Regions from separate parts of the Streptomyces tubbatahanensis genome, predicted to be linked through region 1. Evidence: riboswitches for the same ligand, from Rfam matches in the RefSeq annotation. Region 1 holds a riboswitch; each other region holds the start of a gene.
The links. Region 1 has a riboswitch for cyclic di-AMP ahead of MMF93_RS25340 (M23 family metallopeptidase). Riboswitches for the same ligand answer to the same signal wherever they lie in the genome.

Region 2: it holds a riboswitch for cyclic di-AMP, as region 1 does, so the genes downstream of both, MMF93_RS09605 (LysM peptidoglycan-binding domain-containing protein) here and MMF93_RS25340 (M23 family metallopeptidase) in region 1, are expected to answer to the same signal.
Region 3: it holds a riboswitch for cyclic di-AMP, as region 1 does, so the genes downstream of both, MMF93_RS15680 (M23 family metallopeptidase) here and MMF93_RS25340 (M23 family metallopeptidase) in region 1, are expected to answer to the same signal.

Annotation. Positions count from the first base shown of each region.
Region 1 is NZ_CP093846.1:5,873,478-5,880,553, reverse strand. It holds gene MMF93_RS25350 (bifunctional acetate--CoA ligase family protein/GNAT family N-acetyltransferase) at 1-2,183, opposite strand, end outside; gene MMF93_RS25345 (HPr family phosphocarrier protein) at 2,331-2,612, shown strand; gene MMF93_RS25340 (M23 family metallopeptidase) at 2,758-3,579, opposite strand; cyclic di-AMP (ydaO/yuaA leader) riboswitch at 3,593-3,754, opposite strand; gene MMF93_RS25335 (M16 family metallopeptidase) at 3,969-5,339, opposite strand; gene MMF93_RS25330 (M16 family metallopeptidase) at 5,390-6,721, opposite strand; gene MMF93_RS25325 (DNA gyrase/topoisomerase IV subunit A) at 7,070-7,076, shown strand, end outside.
Region 2 is NZ_CP093846.1:2,236,193-2,243,268, reverse strand. It holds gene MMF93_RS09630 (hypothetical protein) at 1-92, shown strand, start outside; gene MMF93_RS09625 (hypothetical protein) at 111-668, shown strand; gene MMF93_RS09620 (biliverdin-producing heme oxygenase) at 715-1,422, opposite strand; gene map (type I methionyl aminopeptidase) at 1,585-2,442, opposite strand; gene MMF93_RS09610 (hypothetical protein) at 2,506-2,739, shown strand; cyclic di-AMP (ydaO/yuaA leader) riboswitch at 3,236-3,410, shown strand; gene MMF93_RS09605 (LysM peptidoglycan-binding domain-containing protein) at 3,415-4,203, shown strand; gene MMF93_RS09600 (DUF2264 domain-containing protein) at 4,369-6,303, opposite strand; gene MMF93_RS09595 (hydroxyacid dehydrogenase) at 6,372-7,076, opposite strand, start outside.
Region 3 is NZ_CP093846.1:3,667,634-3,674,709, forward strand. It holds gene MMF93_RS15670 (PrsW family intramembrane metalloprotease) at 141-1,634, shown strand; gene MMF93_RS15675 (aldo/keto reductase) at 1,697-2,650, opposite strand; gene MMF93_RS15680 (M23 family metallopeptidase) at 2,804-4,255, opposite strand; cyclic di-AMP (ydaO/yuaA leader) riboswitch at 4,269-4,428, opposite strand; gene MMF93_RS15685 (PP2C family protein-serine/threonine phosphatase) at 4,583-5,722, opposite strand; gene MMF93_RS15690 (DUF4232 domain-containing protein) at 6,252-7,076, opposite strand, start outside.

The DNA of each region.
Region 1 (7,076 bases):
TAGCCGAGGCGGTCGGCCGCCCGGGCAGCCGCGTCGGCGTCGGGTGCGGTCAGCGCGGGCCGCACGTGGATGCCGTAGCAGCGCAGCAGCCGGGAGGTCTCCTCGTCGGTGAGGGCGCGCCCGCGGTCGGGCGCCGGTGGCGTCGCGCGGGCGAGCAGCCGCGCGGCGGCGGACTCCTCGGCGTCGAGGTCGGGCACCTTGCCCGGCGCCCCCGACTCGGCCCGCCACCGGGAGTGGCGCACCGCCTCGGCCAGGGCGCGGGACGCGCGTTCGGGTGTCGGGTAGGAGGGCAGGCCGCGCGCGGCGAGCGCTTTTTGCAGCCCTTCCATCGCCAGGTGCACGACGGCGACGGGTTTGCGCGGTGCGCCCTCGTGCGCGGAGACGCCGTCCGCCGCCTCGCGCAGCGCGTCGGCGAGGGCCTCGATGTGGCCGTCGGGCGGGGTGTCCGGCTGGTGGGTTCCGGTGCGGCCCGGCAGCTCGGCGGGGACGGTGGGCACGACGGTGAGCAGCACCGCGTCGGTGGCCGCGTCCGTGAGCGCCTCGCGCAGCGCCCGGCCGAAGTCGCCGGGGCCCGCGCCGCCGGGCAGCGCCACCACGGGGCGGGGGCGGAGGCCGTCGTTGAGGCAGGCGTCGTAGGTCAGCAGGCTCATCGCGTCGGTGTTGCCGACGATGCCGACGTGCGGGCCCGCGGGCGGCGGCTGGTCGGCGAGGAGCACTCCGGTGTCGATCAGCTCGGTGAAGCTGTCGACCATCAGCACACCTGCCTGGCGCAGCAGGGCCTGGACGGTCGCGTCCGGCGTTCGGGAGGCCGGCGCGGCGTGTCCCGGCGGGGGCGCGCTGCCGCGCTGCCGGGCGCCCTTGACGACGACGAGGGGCTTGCGGGCCGCGGTGCGCCGCGCGAGGCGGGTGAACTTGCGCGGGTTGCCGATCGACTCCAGGTACATCAAGGCGACGTCGGTGTCGGGGTCCTCGTCCCAGTGCTGGAGCAGGTCGTTGCCGGAGACGTCGGCGCGGTTGCCGGCGGAGACGAAGGAGGAGGGGCCGATGCCGCGCCGGTCGAGCCCGTCGAGGAGGGCGATGCCGATGGCTCCCGACTGGGTGAAGACGCCGATGCGGCCCCGCGCGGGCATCCGGATGGAGGGCGTCGCGTTCAGCCGCACGTCGGGCGAGGTGTTGATGAGGCCGAGCGCGCCGGGACCGATGAGCCGCATGCCGTAGGAGCGGGCGAGCCGCACCAGGGCGCGCTGCTCGTCGCGGCCGACGCCCTCGGAGAGCACGACGAGCCCTTGGAGCGCAGCCTGCCCGCACTCCCTGATCACGCGTTCGAGCTGCTGGGCGGGGACGGCGAGGACGGCCAGGTCGACGCGCTCGGGCAGGTGCCGCACGGAGGTGTAGGCGGGCACTCCGGCCAGTTCCGCGGGGCCTTCGGGGGCGAGGGCGTGGTTGACGGCGTACAGGCGCCCGGTGAAGCCGCCCGCGCTCAGGCTGCCCAGGGCCGCGCGCCCGGCGCCGCCGGGGCTGCGGCTGGCACCGATGACGACGACCGCGCCGGGGGCCAGCAGCCGGGCGACGGAGCGTGCCTCGGCGCGCTGTTCGCGGGCCTGCATCACGGCCAGGGAGCGCTCGGTGGGCTCCAGGTCGAGGGTGAGGTGGACGGAGCCGTCCTCGAAGCTGCGCTTCTGGGAGTATCCGGCGTCCGTGAACACCTTGATCATTTTGTTGTTGGCGGGCAGTACCTCGGCGGCGAAGCGGCGGATGCCGCGTTCCCTGGCGACGGCCCCGATGTGTTCGAGGAGCGCGGAGGCCACTCCCCTGCCCTGCTGGTCGTCGCGGACCAGGAAGGCGACCTCGGCCTCGTCGGCGGGTTCGCTTGCGGGGCGGCCGTGCGGGTCGATGCGGTCGTAGCGGACGGTCGCGATGAACTCCCCGCGGATGGTCACTGCCAGGCCGACCCGGTCGACGTAGTCGTGGTGCGTGAAGCGGCGCACGTCCCGGTCGGACAGCCGCGGGTAGGGGGCGAAGAACCGGTAGTACTTCGACTCGTCGGAGACCTGCTCGTAGAAGCTGACCAGGCGTTCCGCGTCGTCGGGGGTGATCGGGCGTACCTGCGCCGTACCGCCGTCACGCAGGACGATGTCCGCTTCCCAGTGGGTCGGGTAGGCGCGCTCCTCGGGGCTCGGCATGCGCTCAGCGTACGGCGGTGAGCGGGCTCACGGAGCGCTCGCGCGGTGCGTCGTATGGTCGCGGTACTACACAGACGACCGTGCGGTGCGCGTAGGCCGCCGTGCGAGACTGGTCTAGACAACCTCACCGACTCGAAGGGCAACACCATGGTTGAGCGCCGCGTCACCGTCGGCTGGGCCGAGGGGCTGCACGCCCGCCCCGCCTCCATCTTCGTCCGTGCCGCCTCGGCCGCCGGCGTTCCGGTCACCGTGCGGAAGGCCGAGGGCAACCCCGTCAACGCGGCCTCCATGCTCGGCGTGCTCGGCCTGGGCGCCGAGGGCGGCGAGGAGATCGTCCTGGCCTCCGAGGCGGACGACGCCGAGGCGGCCCTCGACCGGCTCGCGAAGCTGGTCTCCGAGGGGCTGGAGGAGCTTCCGGAGACGGTCTGAACACCCCCCGCCGCGCGTCCGCGGTCGGTGGGGGCCCACGGACGCGGAACGCGACGCGCACGAGCCCCCGGCCCGCTGGGCCGGGGGCTCGTCGCATACCCGCGAGTGCGCCGCGCAGGCGTCAGACCCTGAAGCCGTGCAGGCGTCAGACCTTGAGGCCGTGCTGGCGCAGATAGGCGACCGGGTCGATGTCCGAGCCGTACTCCGGGCCCGAACGGGCCTCGAAGTGCAGGTGCGGACCCGAGGAGTTGCCGGTCGAACCCGAGAGGGCGATCTGCTGGCCCGACTTCACGCTCTGGCCGACCGAGACACCGATCGAGTTCAGGTGGCCGTACTGCGTGTACGTGCCGTCCTTGTGCTTGATGACGATGTTGTTGCCGTAGGCACCGCCGTTGCCGGCCTCCACGACCTCACCGGCGGCCACGGAGTGGACCGGGGTGTTCATGCCGGCGTGGAAGTCGATCCCGGTGTGGCTGCCGGACGACCACATGCCGCCGCCCTGCTGGTAGCCCGTGGAGACGTAGGAACCCTCGACCGGCAGCACGTAGGCGTTGAGCTTCGCGCGCTCCGCGGCCCGTGCGGCCCTGACCTTGGCCTCGTGTTCCTTCTGCGCCTTCTCGGCGGCGGCCTTGCGCTTGGCCTCGTCGGCCTTCCGCTTCGCCTCGGCCTTCGCCTTGGCGGCCTCCTCCTTGGCCTCGGACTCGGCCTTCGCCTGCTCGGCCCGCAGCGCCTGGTCGTACGCCTGCTCGTCCAGGGTGTCCGAGATGGGAGCGGCGAGAGCCTCACGCAGCTGAGGGCTCTGCTGCAGATTGTTCTGGCCCTGCCCGCCGCCGGCGGCGAACGCGGGAGAGGCGATGGAGCCCACAACACCCACGGTGGCGAGGCCGGCTATGCCCGCCGCTCCCGCCGTGGCCCTGCGGGTCTTACTCGGGCGCCTGTGCTTCCCGGTGGCACGGGTGAACGCCATACGGAGGCGTACTCCTTTCCTTCCTTCTCGCCTACCGGGTTAGCTGACGGGTTCGGAGCAGGAAGGTCTCCTACGGACCGCCTCTTTTCGAGGCCGTCCGATTCACCCCATGGGACAAGGTGGGTCCCCGGTCCCCCTCGGGCAGTTCCCCTCGGGGATTCGGCGATCACCGTCCGTCGGCCGCGGGTGCGGTCACTTCTGACGGACAGCGGCCACGACGCTAGACGGCGCCAACTCCGAGCGGCAAACGAATCCCTGGCTTTGTCATCTTCGCCACACTCCAACTCGCCACAACCGCAACAGAAACGGACATCACGAAGGGCCCGGAAGGAGCGATTCCTCCTCCCGGGCCCCACTTTCCCCTGCCGCCGCGTCCCGGAACGGGGACGTCAGGAGCCGGAGACCACCTTGACCTCGCCGATCCCCAACTCCCGCACCGGGTCGGCGATCTGGGACGCGTCACCGACGAGCACCGTCACCAGCCGGTCAGCCGGCAGCGCGCTGACCGCGGCGGCCGTGGCCTCCACCGTGCCGGTCTCGGCCAGCTGCGCGTACACCCGCGCCTGGTAGTCGTCCGGCAGGTACTGCTCCACCTGGTCGGCGAGCGTCCCGGCCACCGCGGCCGCCGTCTCGTAGCGCAGCGGGGCGACACCCACCAGGTTGCGCACCGCCACGTCCCGCTCCTCGTCCGTCAGCCCCTCGGCCGCCAGCACTCGCAACACCTGCCACAGGTCGGCCAGCGCGGGCCCCGTGACATCCGTGGCGACCGAACCGCTGATGGCCAGCATGGCGGCCCCGCTGCCGTCCTCGGCCGAACGCAGCACCTGCCCGAAGGCCCGCACCCCGTAGGTGTAGCCCTTCTCCTCGCGCAGCACCCGGTCGAGCCGGGAGGTGAGGGTGCCGCCCAGGCAGTAGACGCCCAGCAGCTGCGCCGGCCACACCCGGTCGTGCCGGTCGGGGCCGACGCGCCCGATCAGCAGCTGCGTCTGCACCGCGCCCGGGCGGTCCACGATGACGACGCGGCCGGTGTCGTCCGCGGAGATCGGCGGCATCGCGCGGGCCTCGGCTGCCGTACCGGTCCAGGCGCCGAGCGTCTCGGTCAGCGCCTCGTCCAGATCCACGCCCTCCAGATCGCCGACCACCACGACCGTCGCCGTTACGGGACGCACATGGGCCTCGTAGAAGGCGCGGACGGCCGCCGCGTCGATACGGCTCACCGTCTCCTCGGTGCCCTGCCGCGGCCGCGACATCCGCGACGTGGCGGGGAAGAGCTCCTTCGACAGCTCCTTGGCGGCACGGCGGGCCGGGTTGGCCAGCTCGTGCGGGATCTCGTCCAGCCGGTTGGCGACCAGCCGCTCCACCTCGCCGTCGGGGAAGGCCGGGGCGCGCAGCGCGTCGGCCAGCAGCCCCAGCGCCTTGCGCAGCCGGGAGACCGGCACTTCCAGGGAGACCCGCACGCCCGGGTGGTCGGCGTGCGCGTCCAGCGTGGCGCCGCAGCGCTCCAGCTCGGCGGCGAACTCCTCGGCCGTGTGCTTGTCGGTGCCCTCGCTCAGCGCGCGGGCCATCAGGGTGGCGACACCGTCGAGCCCCTCGGGCTCCGCGTCCAGCGGCGCCATCAGGTTCACCTCGACGGCCACGACCTGCTGGCCAGGACGGTGGCAGCGCAGCACCGTCAGCCCGTTGGGCAGCACGTCGCGCCGCGGTGTGGGAAACGCCCACGGCTTCGGTGTGCCGCCGGCGGGCTGGGGGTGGAAGTCCATGGTCGTGCCCGCGCCCGGCGCGGTGCCCGCCGGCGTCTGTGGGGTCTCGCTCACTGCCCGCTCTCCTCGTTCTCCTCGGCCTCGCTCGCCAGTGGCTCGTAGACCAGCACGGCACGGTTGTCGGGGCGCAGCCGCTGTGCGGCGATCTCGCGCACCTCCTCGCGCGTGACCTCCAGGACCCGGCCCACCGCCGTCAGCGCGAGCTGCGGGTCACCGAAGAGGACCGCGTACCGGCACAGTTCGTCCGCACGGCCGCCGACCGTGGCAAGCCTGTCCAGCCACTCGCGCTCCAGCTGGGCCTGGGCGCGCTCCATCTCCTCCGCGCTGGGGCCCTCCTGCGCGAAACGCCGCAGCTCGTCGTCGACCGCGGCCTCGATGTCGGCCACCTCGGCGCCGCTGGACGCCTTCACGTCCAGCCAGCCCAGGGAGGGGGCGCCCGCCAGGCGCAGCATGCCGAATCCCGCGGCCACCGCCGAGCGGTCGTGCCGCACCAGCCGGGCGTAGAGGCGGGAGGACTCGCCCCCGCCGAGCACGGTCAGCGCCAGGTCGGCGGCGTCCGCCTCACGCGTGCCGTCGTGTGGCAGCCGGTAGGCCGCCATCAGCGCGCGGGAGGGCACCTCCTCCGCCACGACCTCGCGCGTTTCCTCGCCCCGCACCTCGGGCAGCGAGCCGTCCCGCGGCGGCTGCTTGCCCTCGTGCCCCGGGATGGAGCCGAAGTACTTCTCGACCCAGGCCAGCGTCTGCTCCGGGTCGATGTCGCCGACGACCGCCAGCACGGCGTTGTTCGGCGCGTAGTTCGTACGGAAGAACTCCTGCGCGTCCCTCAGCGAGGCGGCGTCCAGGTCGGCCATGGAACCGATCGGGGTGTGGTGGTAGGGGTGGTCCTCGGGGAAGACCATGGCCGTCATGCGCTCGAAGGCGGTGCCGTAGGGCACGTTGTCGTACCGCTGGCGGCGCTCGTTCTTGACCACGTCCCGCTGGTTTTCCAGCGACTCCTCGTCCAGCGCGGACAGCAGCGACCCCATGCGGTCGGCCTCCAGCCACAGGGCGAGCTCGAGCTCGTGCGCGGGCATCGTCTCGAAGTAGTTGGTGCGCTCGAAGCTCGTGGTGCCGTTCAGGGAGCCGCCCGCGCCCTGCACCAGTTCGAAGTGCCCGTTGCCCTCGACCTGGGCCGAGCCTTGGAACATCAGGTGCTCGAAGAGGTGTGCCAGGCCCGTGCGGCCCTTCACCTCGTGGCGGGAACCGACGTCGTACCAGAGGCAGACAGCGGCGACGGGGGTCAGATGATCCTCGGAGAGCACCACACGCAGGCCGTTGGCCAGCCGGTGCTCCGTCGCTGTCAGCCCACCGGTGGCCGGCGGGGGCGTGGCCGTGTGACCCATGGGCGGGGAGTCCCTTCCGCTCGCGGAGGTTTCCCGGCCGGACGCCGGGAACTGCCGACCGCCCGTGCGTCTCACGCGACCGGCGGTGCTGTCACTGTATGCAACCACGCCGACAACGTGCGAAGTTCCCGTACGGTCTACCGAGCGGCCGGCTGTCAGTGGGGCGGTCCACAATGGTCGCGCGAAGCCGCACGCACGCCCGGACCCGAGCGCGAGCCCGGACCCGGGCACTGCGGCGCATCCAGCACGAGCGCGCGCGACCAGCGCGCGTACCCGAGAGCAGGCGCCGTGAACAAGCGTCCGCACACAAGAGCGACAGCACGAAGCAGCGAAGGAGCCGCAGCCGCGATGGCCC
Region 2 (7,076 bases), 3.6 Mb from region 1:
AAGGCACGAAGGCCACTCGCGACACCACCCTCCGGTTCGCGAAGGAATTCGTCCAGGGAGAAAAGAAGAAGGAGGGCTGCACCGCGTCGTAGCGCGTGGTGCTCGCGGAAATGACCGTCACCCATCTGGCTCGCCGGCCGACAGCGTGCGCCACCGCTGTCGCCGCCGCGCTGCTCGCTCTCTCCGGCTGTGCCGGTGGGAGGGACTACGCCGTGCCGGAGGAGATCTGCGGGGTGCGGATGTCCGAGGACGTGGTGGAGCCACTGCTGCCGGACGGGGACAAGGTGGAGCAGGAGCGGGAGAGGCGTCCTTTCCGGGACCGCCATTTCGTGAACTGTGACGTCGACGTGGACGGCAAGGGCGCGCTGTACGTGAAGGTGTCCGAGTCGCACCATCTGCCGAAGCTCCGGCGGGGCAAGGACAATCCCGAGCACAATGACGACGTGGAGGAGATCGAGGACCTGCCCTTCTCCGGTTGGGCGACGGTCAGCGACGACACGGTCTCGGCGGCCGCGGAGTGCGGGGGAGAGGCCGAGGCGCTCGTCTTCCATTTCCCGTTCCAGACGGACAACCCCGAGGACGTGAAGGAGCGCCGCGCGGCCGGGGCCCGGTTCATCAAGGAATTCGTTCCGGGAGAGCAGAAGAAGGAGGGCTGCACCGCGCGGTGAGCGGGCAGCCCTCCCGTGAGGGCGGGGTCCAGGCGGAGGACGGGATTCAGGCGGACAGGGGGAAGCGGGTGCTCAGCTCGCGGAAGACGGCCACGTTGAGGGTGAAGGCGTGCTTGCACTCGTCGACGATGCGGTGCTGTTCCAGTTCGTCGCAGGGGAGCGCGTCCAGCAGCGCGCGGTACGCGCGTTTGAACGCGGCGGGGTTGTCGAGGGCGTCGAAGACGTAGAAGCGGACGCCGTCGCCCTTGTGTGCGAACCCCCAGGTTTTCTCGGCGGTGGCGCGGACGACCTGGCCGCCGGAGAGGTCGCCGAGGTAGCGGGTGTAGTGGTGGGCGACGTAGCCGCCGGGCCACTCGCGGGCGACCTCGGCGATGCGGTCGGCGTAGGCGGCGGTGGCCGGGAGGGGCGAGAGGGTCCGGCGCCAGGCCGTGTCGCCTCCGTGCAGGTGTGACAGGTCGCGTTCCAGCGCGGGCAGCCGGCGGAGTTCGTCGCGGAGGAAGGGTCCGGCCACCGGGTCGTCGGCCAGCGCAGGGGCGGCGTTTTCCAGTGCGCTGTAGATGAACCAGAGCTGTTCGGTGTAGCGGGTGTACGCGGCCACGCCCAGCCCGCCGCCGAGCATGTCGCTCATGAAGGTCGAGGTGTTGGCCTCGGTGTGCAGTTCCTGCGAGGCGGTGCGGATGAGGGTGGAGAAGTCCGTCGCGGGCGAGGGGGCGGAGGACACAGCTGGCTCCCGTGGGTGGACGGCGTCGGGCATGGGTGCGCCGACAGGGAGCGATCCTGCTACTTAGGCTTACCTAAGTCAAGCAGTTGCCGACACCCTGTCGGGAAACCCGTACCCCGCTGTCCGAGCGGGAATGCGCCGGAGCGCGCCCTGCGGGAGCGCGCCGGAGCGCGCCGGAGTGCGCCGGGGCGCGCTCTACGGAAGCGTCAGAATGTCCGCGCCCGTCTCCGTGACGACCAGCGTGTGTTCGAACTGCGCGGTGCGCCTGCGGTCCTTGGTGACGACCGTCCAGCCGTCCTCCCACATGTCCCACTCGTGGGTGCCCAGCGTGAGCATCGGCTCGATGGTGAAGGTCATGCCGGGGCGGATGACCGTCGTCGCGCGGGGGTCGTCGTAGTGCGGGACGATCAGCCCGGAGTGGAAGGAGCTGTTGATGCCGTGCCCGGTGAAGTCGCGGACGACGCCGTAGCCGAAGCGCTTGGCGTAGGACTCGATGACGCGGCCGATGATGTTGAGCTGGCGGCCCGGTTTGACGGCCTTGATCGCGCGGTTCAGCGACTCCCGCGTCCGCTCGACCAGGGCGCGGGACTCCTCGTCGACCTCGCCGCACAGGTAGGTGGCGTTGTTGTCGCCGTGGACGCCGTCCAGGTAGGCGGTCACGTCGAGGTTCACGATGTCGCCGTCGCGCAGCACCGTGGAGTCGGGGATGCCGTGGCAGATCACCTCGTTGACCGAGGTGCACAGCGACTTGGGGAAGGAGCGGTAGCCCAGCGTGGAGGGGTAGGCGCCGTGGTCGACCATGTACGCGTGCGCCACCTCGTCCAGTTTGTCGGTGGTGACGCCGGGTGCGATGTGCTTGGCGGCCTCTTCCATGGCGCGCGCCGCGATCCGTCCGGCGACGCGCATCTTCTCGACCGTCTCGGCGTCCTGCACGTGGGGCCCGTCGTACGGGGTGGGCGCGGGTTTGCCGACGTACTCGGGGCGCGGGATCGAGGTGGGTACGCCCCGGGGCGGGGAGAGCGTGCCGGGGACGAGGAGTGACTGGCCAGACATGTCCGCGAGTCTAATCGGGCCTGTCCACTGAGATCAGGCCCTCCCGTGCGCGACGATGGACCCATGGCTTTGTTCAAGCGCAAGACGGTCGGCAGGCCCGGTGAGTGGTTCTTCAACGTCGACAACGGCACGGTGGAGGAGGGGCCGCAGTCCCCGGGCAAGAACCGGATGGGCCCCTACGCCAGCCGCGAGGAGGCGGAACGCGCGTTGGAGACGGCGCGGGAGCGCACCTCCGAGTGGGAGCAGGACCCGCGCTGGCACGACCGCGGCCGGGGCTCCGACGAGGACGCGGGGTAGGCGACGGCCGATCCCGCCGGCCCCCTCACGTGCGCCTTGGCTCACGTGAGGGGGCTCTGTTGTGCGGGCTCCGCGGAGGAGCCCGCCGCTTTCCCCCGCGCTGTCCGCGTCGCCTGCGCCACCGCCGGGTAATCCCTCAACTTATGGTCACAAGGCCCGCCATGGCCTACTAGGGGCGTTTTGCCCGGTTTCTGTGGTCTTCGTGTCGCGAATCACACCGCTACGTCCCCGAGTGGCGCCACGAAGTGCCTCAGGGCGTCAAGAACCTTACGTGCAGGGCCATTTCGAAGAAATCGGCGCACGACCCCATTTCACGCTGAGAAAATGATCGACAGCGCAGCGTGGAGAAATTCGTTGATCAATTACTAGGCTTTTTAGTAATTCCCACTGATCGTCTTGTTCAAAACGAATTCGCTGTGTTTCCGTGTCCTCGCTTCCGACAACCACGCCCGTCGGGAGATCCACTACCGGGGCGCCGAATCCTGCCGCCCGGCCGGTGGAATGCTCACCAGACCCTTTTCGGCAGGAGCGGGGGACCCAGGTAAGTGCCGTGCCGCACACCGCGGCCCGGCTTGGGGTGAAGTCAGCTCCGCGTACTCGGTGCGCGGAAATGGCCGGGCAACTCCAGCCCGAATCCGACAGCTCACCTCGCAGGCGCCAGGAGAGGACACCCCCATGTTCCGTGACCTTCATGGCCGCGTGCGTCACACCTTCCACACCCGTCGCCTTTCCCGGATTTCTCTCGTGCTCGCCGCGAGCGGTGCGGGAATTGCGGCTCCGCTGCTGACCGCGGGCAGCGCCAGCGCCGCGCCGGCTCCGGCCGCCGCGCACGCCCAGGCGCCTTCCGCCGCGACCCAGCAGGTGCAGAGCGAGCAGAAGTCCGAGGCCTCGCAGGAGTACACCGTCGCGGGCGGCGACACCCTGTACCGCATCGCCACCACCCACGACGTCGAGGGCGGCTGGAAGGCCGTCTACGAGGCCAACCGGCAGACCATCGGCGACGACCCGAACCTGATCCGCCCCGGTCAGGAGCTGAGCCTGTCCGCGTCCGCCGACGCGAAGCAGGACGAGAGCGGGGGCGAGGAGACCCAGGGCGCCGGCCAGACCCCCGCCCAGCCCTCCGGTGAGGTCCACACGACCCAGTCGGACAACCTGGACGGCTGGATCAACGAGGCGCTGGGTGTCATGAAGCAGCACGGCATCCCGGGCACCTACGAGGGCATTCACCGCAACATCATGCGGGAGTCCGGCGGCAACCCGGACATCGCCAACAACTGGGACATCAACGCCCAGAACGGCACGCCGTCGATCGGCCTGCTCCAGGTCATCCAGCCCACGTTCGACGCCTACCACGTCGAGGGCACCGCGAACGACCTGCGCGACCCGGTCGCCAACATCGTCGCCGCGTGCAACTACGCGGCCGACCAGTACGGTTCGATCGACAACGTCAACGGCCCGTACTGAGCCGCACCGACCGTACCGAGCCGTACCGGCCGTACTGATCCCCGCTGATCCCCGCTGATCCGTACGGGTCCGTACGGGTCCGTACGGCCCGTGCGGACCCGTACCCCGACTGCCCGCCACCTTCCCCCGGGGTGGCGGGCAGTCGGCATGCGGGCTGCGGGCCGGTCATCCGGCCCCGGCAGCCGTCTGAGCGGCCTCGGCCGCCGGTGGGTCGAATCCGATCCTGATCCTCGTCGGGACGGACCTGTCTGTCCCGGGCCCCCACCTGAGCGTCACCGTGGTGTCCGCGACCGAGACGTCGGGCGCCGGGGTCCGGGCGGTGCCCACGCCCAGCGACACCAGCGCCACACACACCCCAGCGCCCGTCACCTCGCCCTCCAGCGCCGGGACCCGCAGCCACCGCGCGTACGCCGTGCCGTGCGGAGCGGGCAGCGGCTCCACCGTCTCCAGCCCGTGCGCGGGCAGCAGCGCCGAGGCGACCTCGTCACCGGCCGCCCAGCCCGTCAGCCGCAGGCGGGTACCGGCGGGGGCGCCCAGGACGCGGTGTGCCCGCACCTCCCAGCTGCCGCGTACGACCGTCACGCTCTCCACCCGCAGCCCCGGCACCCGGGGTACGTCCGCGGGGAAGGCGGGGCGGTGCCAGGACGCCGCCCAGCCCCAGCCGCCGTCCGCCGCCGAGCCCGCCCCCAGCGGATGGATGCGTCTGCGGGCGCTCCACCGCCCGGGCCTGGAGGGGAGGGCGAGCGCCAGGTGGTTGTCGGGCGGGTTGTCGCGCGCGGTCGGCCCGGTCCTGGTCGAGTACGCGAACCGCGCGTAGAGCGGATCCTCCCGCTCGTGCGCCTCCCCCTCGTCCGGGTGCACGTTGTCGCTGCCGTGGTTGTGCAGCCGCACGAGCCCGTCCCCGCCGGTCGACTGGATGAGGAAGCCCGGCGCCGCCACCGCCAGCGCGCGGTCGGGACCCTCGCTCGGCGCGGCCTCCTCGACGGCCGTCCACAGCGGGTCCTCGGGGGGCACCAGCAGCGCGACGAAGCACTTCGACGCCCAGTAGGGGGAGGCCGGGCCCGAGTAGTGCTGCACGGTGGGGGCGTGCGCGCCGTGCCAGCCGAGCGACAGCAGCCCGTCCGCGTCGAGCGCCCCCCGGTCCAGGAAGTAGCGCAGTGTTCCGCTCAGCAGGCGGCGCGAGACACCGGGCGCCAGTGGCGTGTGCCCGGTCAGCGCGCCGAGGCCGACGGCGGTCCCCGCCGCGAACCGGTAGGTGAGGGAGCGGCCGAAGTGGACAGGGGCGCCGTCGCCGCCGAACAGCAGCGCGAAGCTCGCCAGGTGCGCGCGCAGCCGTGCCCCGTACCGCGCCGCAAGGTCCTCCTCGCCGGCCAGGTGTGCGTGCAGCAGGGGGTACAGGTGCAGGGCCCAGCCGTTGTAGTGGTCGAAGGCGCGCCCGTCGCCGTCGGCGTACCACCCCTCGCCCCGCCACCAGCCCTCCAGCAGGTCCAGCCCCCGCTCGATCGCCGTCTGCGTCTCGGCGTCCCCGCGCCCGGCCGCGTCGAGGAACCCGGCCACCGAGAGCGGGAAGAGGTACCAGTTGTTCGGCGCGGGAGAGCGCCGCAGCGCGCCCCGCAGCCAGGCCTCGGCGCTGTCCCGTGCGGGTTCCTCCAGCCGGTCCCACAGCCACGGCTTGGTCAGCCGCAGCGCCAGTGCCACCGACGCCGCCTCCACCATCGGCTGTCCGGCGACCGTGTGGTCCAGCACCTCGGGCCACGACTCGGCGTCCCCGTGCCCCGGGGTGCGGGTCCCGGCGCGCAGCCCGTCGGCGTACCGCTCCAGCAGGTTCGCCGGGTCGCGGCCGCCCGCGCCCGCGACACGGAACGCGGCGGCCAGGAACGTGCGCGCGTACCCTTCGAGACCGTCCGAACGCGTTCCCGACACGGAGGCGCGCCCCGGCAGGTGGAGCAGCGCGCCGCGGGGTGTGGCCCACCGCCGGGCGGCCCGCAGCAGGCCGTCGGCCACCGCTTCCCAGTGGGCGCGGGTGTAGCCGGTGTACGGGCTCAGCGCACGGTCGTGTGCCGGCAGGGTCAGCGGTGGCGAGCCGCCCGCCCCGCTCACACCGCCCGCCCCGCTCCCGCCGCCCACCCCGCTCACGCCGCTCACGCCGCCCGCCCCGTTCACGCCGCTCACGCCAGCAACTCCCGCTGCTCGGGCGGCACCGCGTGGGCGAACCCCTCGCCCGCCGCCCAGCGGTGCACCTCCCGGACGGCCGACTCGGCCAGCCGGTCGAGTTCGTTGCCCTGCGAGCCGGCCAGGTGCGGGGTGAGCAGCACGTTCTCGCACTCCCACAGCGGATGTCCCGCGGGCAGCACCTCGGGTTCCGTGACGTCCAGCACCGCGTGCAGGCGGCCCGCCAGCACCTCGTCGGTCAGCGCCTCCTGGTCGAGCACCGCGCCACGCGCCGTGTTGACGAGCGTCCCGCCGTCCCTGAGGAGGGCCAGCAGTTCACGGCTCACCAGGCCGCGGGTCGCCGGCAGGAGCGGGGTGTGGACGCTGACCGTGTCGGCGGCGGCGAACAGTTCTGGCAGCTCTGTCTTGGCCGCGCCCAGCGCCGCCGCCTCCGCCTCGGTGACGTACGGGTCGTGGAGCAGCACCCGCAGGTCGTGCGCGCGCAGCAGCGCGAGCACCCGGCGGCCGACGAGGGACGCGCTCACGATGCCCACGGTGCGCCGGTAGTTGCCCAGCGTCGGGTCGGCCGAGAGCCACTCCTGGCGGCCTCGCCGCGCGGCGTACGCGCGGGCCGTGTGCAGGACGCGCTTGTTCGCCAGCAGGATCATGGCCAGCGTGTACTCGGCGACGGGTGCGGCGTTCGCCGCGGCCGCAGAGGAGAC
Region 3 (7,076 bases), 2.2 Mb from region 1:
GACTGTCCGCGCCGTCCCGCACGCCCGGGCCGCTGTTGCTGCGTAGTTGCCGCAGGGCCGCAGCACATGTCACCCACACTGGTTACTGTCGATGCGTGCATGACGAGGCAGCCGGCGCCCCAGGCGCGCCGCCGAACCCGATGACGTCCGGGCAGCCCTCGGGCCCGCCCGCGCCCGTCCCCTCGGCGCGCCCTGCCCAGCCGCAGGACGCCCCGGCAGGACACGGCGGCGGCCACCGCCCCCCGGAGGCGGAGCACCCGCCCCGCCCCGGCTGGCACTCCCCACCGGCTGCTCCGCCCGCACAGCCCCACGCCACTGCCCCGAGGCCGCCGACCCCCTACGCCCCGCACGCCGGGGCCGGGGCCGGGGCCGGGGCCGGCGTCGGACTCCCCTACTCCGCCGTGCCGACACACCCGGTGCCGTCCTGGTGGCAACGGCACCGCAGGACGCTGCGCGCCACCGCGCTGATCGTGCTGCTGACGCTGTGCGGCTTGATGATCCTGGCGCTGGTACGGGAGCAGACAGGGACGACGGGCCTGCTCGTCGGATTCGGGCTCGCCCTCTTCCCCGTCCCACTGCTGCTGGCCGCGTTCCGCTGGCTGAGCGCACCGCTGCCCGCGCCGTGGCGCACCCACCTGTTCGCCTTCGCCTGGGGGGCCTGCGCGGCGACACTGGTCGCCATCCTGGCCAACGGCTTCGCCACCGACTGGCTGGCCTCTTCCGTCGTCGTCGACTCGCCGCACGAGGCCGACACTCTCGGCGCCACCGTGATCGCGCCGGTCGTCGAGGAGACCACCAAGGCGGCCGCCGTCCTGCTGCTCTTCCTCTTCCGCCGCCGTCACCTCGACAGCGTCGTGTCCGGCATAGCGGCGGCGGGCATCACTGCGGCCGGTTTCGCCTTCACCGAGAACATCCTCTATCTCGGTACGGCGTTCGACCAGGACGCCGCACTGAGCCCCGACGGTCTGGCCGGCTCGGCGACCGCCGGCACGTTCCTCATCCGGATCATCTTCGCGCCGTTCGCCCACCCGCTGTTCACGGCGATGACCGGCATAGCCTTCGGCATGGTCGCGGCCCTGCCACGGCGGCGCCGGGTCCTGCGTACGGTGCTGCCGCTGCTGGGCTGGTGCACGGCAGTGCTGCTGCACGCGATATGGAACGGCTCGGCGTCCTTCGCCAACTACACGTTCCTCGCCGTGTACGGCCTCTTCATGCTCCCGGTGTTCGGCGCCCTGACGTGGCTGGCCGTCTGGTCACGCCTGCACGAGTTGCGGATCGTCCGCGAGACGCTGCCCGCGTACGCGGCCGCCGGCTGGTTCAGCGAGCCGGAGCCCTGGTCGCTCTCGTCCATGCGGGCCCGCTCGATGGCCCGCGCGATGGCCCGCCGCAGCCACGGCCCCGCCGCGGCCCGCACCCTGGCCGCCTACCAGCACGACGCCACCGCACTCGCCCTCCTCCGCTCCCGCGCCACCAACGGCGCCACGGCCCCCGACTTCGCCGCCCGCGAACACCAACTCCTCCGCTCCCTCCGCGCCAACCACCCCCTGTCCGGCCCCCCCACCACCAGCGCCGCCCTGGCCCTGAGCCGCCCTTACCTGCCTCCGCGGGGGTGGGCGGGGTATCCGGTGCGGTGAGCGGCCGCGGAGCGTTCCCGCGAAGGAGCGAGCCCGGAGGGGTGGCGGTAGAACGGGCCCCCTTACGACGAGGCGTCTGTGAGGAGGTGGAGTTCGTCGTGGGTGAGTTGGAGGTCGGCGACGGCCATGAGGGCCGGGAGTTGGTCGACGGTGCGGGCGCTGGCGATGGGGGAGGTGACGGTGGGCTGGGCGAGGAGCCAGGCGAGGGCGACGGTGGCCTCGGGGGCCTGGTGGGCGCCCGCGACCGTGGAGAGGGCTGCCAGGACGCGTTGGCCGCGCTCGGTGGCCAGGAGTTTGGCCGCCTGGCCTGACCTGGCGCCCTCGGGCGGCTGTTCGCCGGGCTGGTACTTGCCGGTGAGGAAGCCGGCGGCCAGCGCGTAGTACGGGAGCACGGCCAGGGACTCGCGCCGGGCGAGGGTTTCGAGCTCTCCCTCGTACGTGTCGCGGGAGACCAGGTTGTAGTGCGGCTGGAGTGCGACGTACCGGGCGGTGCCTTCGCGGTCGCTGAAGGCGAGGGAGGCGGCCAGGCGTTCGGGGGAGATGTTCGAGGCCGCGATCTCGCGGACCTTGCCGGCCTTGACCAGGTCGTCCAGGGCCTGGAGGATCTCGGAGACCTCGACCGACTCGTCGTCGAAGTGCGTGTAGTACAGGTCGATGCGGTCGGTCTGCAGGCGGCGCAGCGAGTCCTCACAGGCGGCCTTGATGTTCTGCGGGTCCAGCCCCATGCGGTCGGGGTGCCGGGCGACCTTGGTGGCGACGACGACGTCGTCGCGGACCGCGGGGCCGCGCGCCGCGAGCCACTGGCCGATCACCGTCTCGGACTCGCCGCCCGAGTTGCCCTCCACCCAGGAGGAGTACCCGTCGGCGGTGTCGATGTGGTTGCCGCCGCCTTCGGTGTAGGCGTCCAGCACGGCGAAGGACGTGTCCTTGTCCGCGGTCCAGCCGAAGACGTTGCCGCCGAGTGCGAGCGGCGCGACGGACAGCTGACCGATCTTCTTGCCGACGTTCATCTGCATGCCGCGACCGTAGCGCGCCGTCTCCCTCCGGTGCGGGCACAGCGCGCGGGACTCCCCCGCGCGGCTGTGGGGAGCGACAGTTTTGCCAGGCGCCCCCACGGCGTCGCGGGGAGCCACGCGGGCGCGTGCGGGGGCTCCGTCGTCAGGGCCGGGTCAGACGGTGACGCCCTTGTCGCGCAGCCACGTCAGCGGGTCCACCGGAGCGCCGCCGTCCGGGCGGACCTCGACGTGCAGGTGCGGTCCTGAGGAGTTGCCGGTGGAGCCGACGCGGCCGATGACGTCGCCGGTGCTCACCTTGTCGCCTGCCGACTTGGTCATGGAGGAGAGATGGCAGAACCACAGTTCCGTGCCGTCGTCCAGTTCGAGGACGACGCGGTAGCCGTACGAGCCGGCCCAGCCGGCCTCCTTGACGGTGCCGGTGTGGATCGCCTTGACGGGCGTGCCGTTGGGGGCGGCGAAGTCCTGGCCTGTGTGGTCGTTCTGCCATCTGCCGCCGGCCTGGCCGAAGCCGGCGCTCAGCTGGTAGGAGGCGACCGGCGCGACATAGCTGCGGGCGAGCTTGGCCCGGCGTTCCGCCGCCGCCTTGGCCTTCGCCGCCTCGGCGGCCTTCGCCTCCGCGGCCTCGCGCCGGCGTTCGTCCTGCGCCTCGGCTCGCGCGCGTTCCTCGGCGGCGGCCCGCTTCGCGGCCTGCTCAGCGGCGGCGCTCGCGGCCTGGCGTGCCGCGTCCTCGCGGGCTTGTGCGTCCGTCGCGGAGTGGTGCCGCTCGGCCTGCGCGAGGATGCGGGCCCGGAGTGCCTCGCCGGCGCTGCCGCCGCCCGTGCCGGCCGCCGCCTCGGCCGCGTCGGCTCCGTGTGCCGCCTGGGCGCCGTCCGTTCCCTGGGCACCGTCTGTGCCGTCCGCGTCGTCGGAGACGAACGCCCCGAGGCCGGGGATGTCCTCGGCGTCGGGCAGGTGGCCGGTCAGGTCCCGCGCGGTGTCGGCGGCGGCGCCGAGGTCGGGTACGGATATGGAGCCGGGGTCCTTGTCGTGTGCCGTGGCCATGCCGCCCGCGCCCACGGCGGCGATCATGCCGACGCCGAGGACGGCCCCGCCGCGCGCCACACCGCCGGTCCGCTGCCGGGCGACCCGGTGCTTGCCGCGCAGCGAGCGGGCGGCCTCCTCGGTGGGATTCCACTCCTCGGTGCGGTGCCACTCGTCCTGCGGGCCGTCCCCGCCGGAGGACTCGCTGACGCCGGCCTTGGACTCGCCGTAGGGGTGCTCAGTGCCGTACGGGTGCGCGGAGCCGTGCGGGCCCGAAGCGCCATGCGGGCCCGGAGCGCCATGCGGGGCCGAAGCGCCATGCGGGCCCGGAGCGCCATGCGGGGCCGAAGCGCCATGCGAGCCCGGAGCGTCGTACGGCCCCGACGTGCCGTGCGGATGCGGAGCACCGTACGGATGCGCGCCGCTGTACGGGAGCGGGCCACCGTACGGCTGAGGACCGCCGTACGGCTGGGGGCCGCCGTGAGGGGCGGCCGGCGCGGGGGTGGGAGCGGGGGAGCCGACGGTGCCGGGCTGCGGGCCGTACCCGACGGCCTCGGGGGCAGGGCCCTGGGATGTGGACGCCACGGTGGGCGCTCTCCTTTCCTTCCTTCTCGCCTACCGGGTTAGCTGACGGGTTCGGAGCAGGAAGGTCTCCTACGGGCATCCCGTGCGGGGCGCCCGATTCACCCCGTCCTTCCCGACATGCTGACGAGAAGGGGTGGTTCCCCGGTTCCCGCGGGGCCTGGCCGGTGAGTTGGGCCGGCTGGTGCTCCGTGTGCGGGATTCGGCGTCGGCGCACGGTGCCGTCTTCCGTGACGACAGTGACGACCGTGCCGCGTTATCGGACGGTAATAGAACAGCACCCGTGTTTCCAAGCCGTTCCCCACAATTGCCGCTCGCTGTGGGGCCGGATCACGTGCTCCGCCGGGTCTCGTGGGCGACAGCCAGCAGTGCCATGTCGTCGACCGCCTCGCCGCCCGTGTGGTCGGCGACGTCGATGAGGACGGTTTCCAGCAGTTCCTCGGGGTCGGCGAAGTAGCTGCGGGATAGCCGTCCGGCGGGGTCGTAGAAGACGCCGTCGGCGTTGCGGGCCTCGGACAGGCCGTCGGTGTAGAGGAGGAGTTGGCTGCCCGCAGGGAAGGGCACCTCGTCGATCTCGTCGGGCCACACGCCCAGCTCCGTCATGCCGAGCGGGAGCGAGGGTTCGTCCGGTTCCAGGAGCGTCGTGCGGCCCTGGTGGAGCAGGACGGGGCCGGGGTGGCCGCGGTTGACCAGGCGCAGTACGGGGCCGGATGCGGCGTTCTGCGGGGCTGTCGCATGCGGCGTGCCGGGGCCGCCCGGAGGGGGCGGGTGGGCGGGGATCTCCGCGAGTACCGCGGTGGTGAAGCCCTCGAACCGTGCGGTGCCCAGTTGCCGCCGTCCTTCCCGCTGGAGGGCGCGGTCGAGGCGGGCCGCGACGTCGGCGAGGGTCTCTTCCTGTTCGGCCGCCTCGCGGAAAGCGCCCACCACGATGACGACGGCCTCGACCGCGCCGAGCCCTTTGCCGCGTACGTCCCCGAGAAGCAGCCGTACGCCGTACGGGGTCTCCTCGACGGCGTAGAAGTCGCCACCGATGCGGGCGTCCGTCTGTGCGGCGCGGTAGCGGGTGGCGAACACCAGACCGCCCGCACGGGTGGGCGGCGTGGGCAGGACCGCGAGCTGTACGGCCTCGGCGACGACACGGGCGGAGGCCAGCTGCTCGCCGCTGCGGCGCAGCACGTAGTTGACGCCCACGGCGAGCGCGGAGACGGTCGCGATGGTGATGGACCGGGCCTCGGGTTCGATGTCGGGGCCCGCCTCGTCGTGCAGCCAGGTCAGCAGGACGACGGTGCCGGAGGAGGCGACACCGGCGACGACGGTGGCGCGGAACGACAGCAGTGCGGCCGCGGCCAGTGGCGTGGCGGCGAAAGGCGCCGAGACGGTCACGTTCGGCGGCGTGGCCAGCTCCAGGACGAGCCCCAGGGCGAACAGCGCGGGAGGGAGCAGCCGCGCCAGGCGCCGCAGCCGCCCCACGCCGCCCTCGTACCCGCCCGCAGGATCCGCTCCGCTCTCGTCCTCCCAGCTCCGTCTCCGGCCCGTTCGTCGGCTCGTCCGTCCGCCTGTCCGTCTCTCCTGCACGCTCTCAATCTGGCCCGCCTGCGGACGCCGGGCCACTCGGGCGTGGTCGGGTCGGGTGACGGGGGGTGACTGCCGCGCGCGGCGTCCGGAAGCGGTAGCACGGGCCCGGCCATGCCGCACCCGTGCGTACGGCGAACGGGCGCCTCACGCGGCCCCTCGCCGCCGTGGAGGCCCGGGCGGTGAGGCAAGGACGGACGGCGCCCGGCACCCTCCCGTGGAGCCGGGCGCCGTCCGTCGGTACGGGGCGGTCCTTCGGTTCCCGCCGGCCCTCGAACGCGGCAGTGTCCCGTGGTCAGGGGACACTCCGCCGTCCGGCCGACGGCCACCCCGTCGCGGTTGGCCTCCGCACGGAGATCCCGTCACGGAGATCCCGTCAGGGAGATCCCGTCACGGACAGCCGCGCCGGTCGCCCCGTGCGTGTGGTTCAGCCGCCGGTGCCCGGGGCCAGGGGTCCGATCTTCGGGACGGACGCCGTCCCGCTCTTGGTGACCTCGCCGCCCGACCACGGTGCGGTGAGCGAAGCGTGCTCGTCGGGCGGGGTGACCTTCGCCGCGGACGGCTTCACCGTCGGGACGTCGGTCATCTCGGGGTTGGAGTAGGAGAGCGGCGCCCACGCGCTCTTTCCTGGCGCCAGTGTGACCGTCCGCACCTGGCCGCCGGTCCGGTTCGGGTCGATGGAGACCTCCTCGCCCGCGCTGTTGACGAACGCCAGGCCGGGGTAGCCACGCACGGTGCAGGTGGCGTCCGACGTGTTCGTGAACACGAGGGAGTAGTTCTCCTGGCCCGCGCCCGGGTGGTTCGGACCGAACGAGGCCCGCAGGTCCCCGGTGGCGCAGCGGGAGCCGGAACCGGAGCCCGCGTGTGTCCCGCCGGCGCCTGACGTACCCGCCGAAGAGGAACCGGACGAGTCGGACGAGCCCGAGGAATCCCCCGATCCGGAATCGGACCCGTCGGAGCCGCCCTTCGCAGCGCCGTCCGTCTCGCCCTTGCCGCCGTTGTGCTGGTCGCCGCCCTTGCCGTCGCCTCCGTTGTCCTTGTCGGAGTCGCCCCCGGCGGGCGCCGCCTCGCCGCTGACCTTCTTCGGTGCCCCGTCCCCCGCGTCCTTGTCGCCGTCACCGCACCCCACCAGCAGTGCCCCCGCAGCCAGCACCGCCGTCGCTCCGGCCGCGACGCGGGCCACCCGGCGCCGGGGGCGGTGTCCGGCGCCTCCGGAAACGGATGCGGATTCCGTCGTCTCGTGCACGACCCG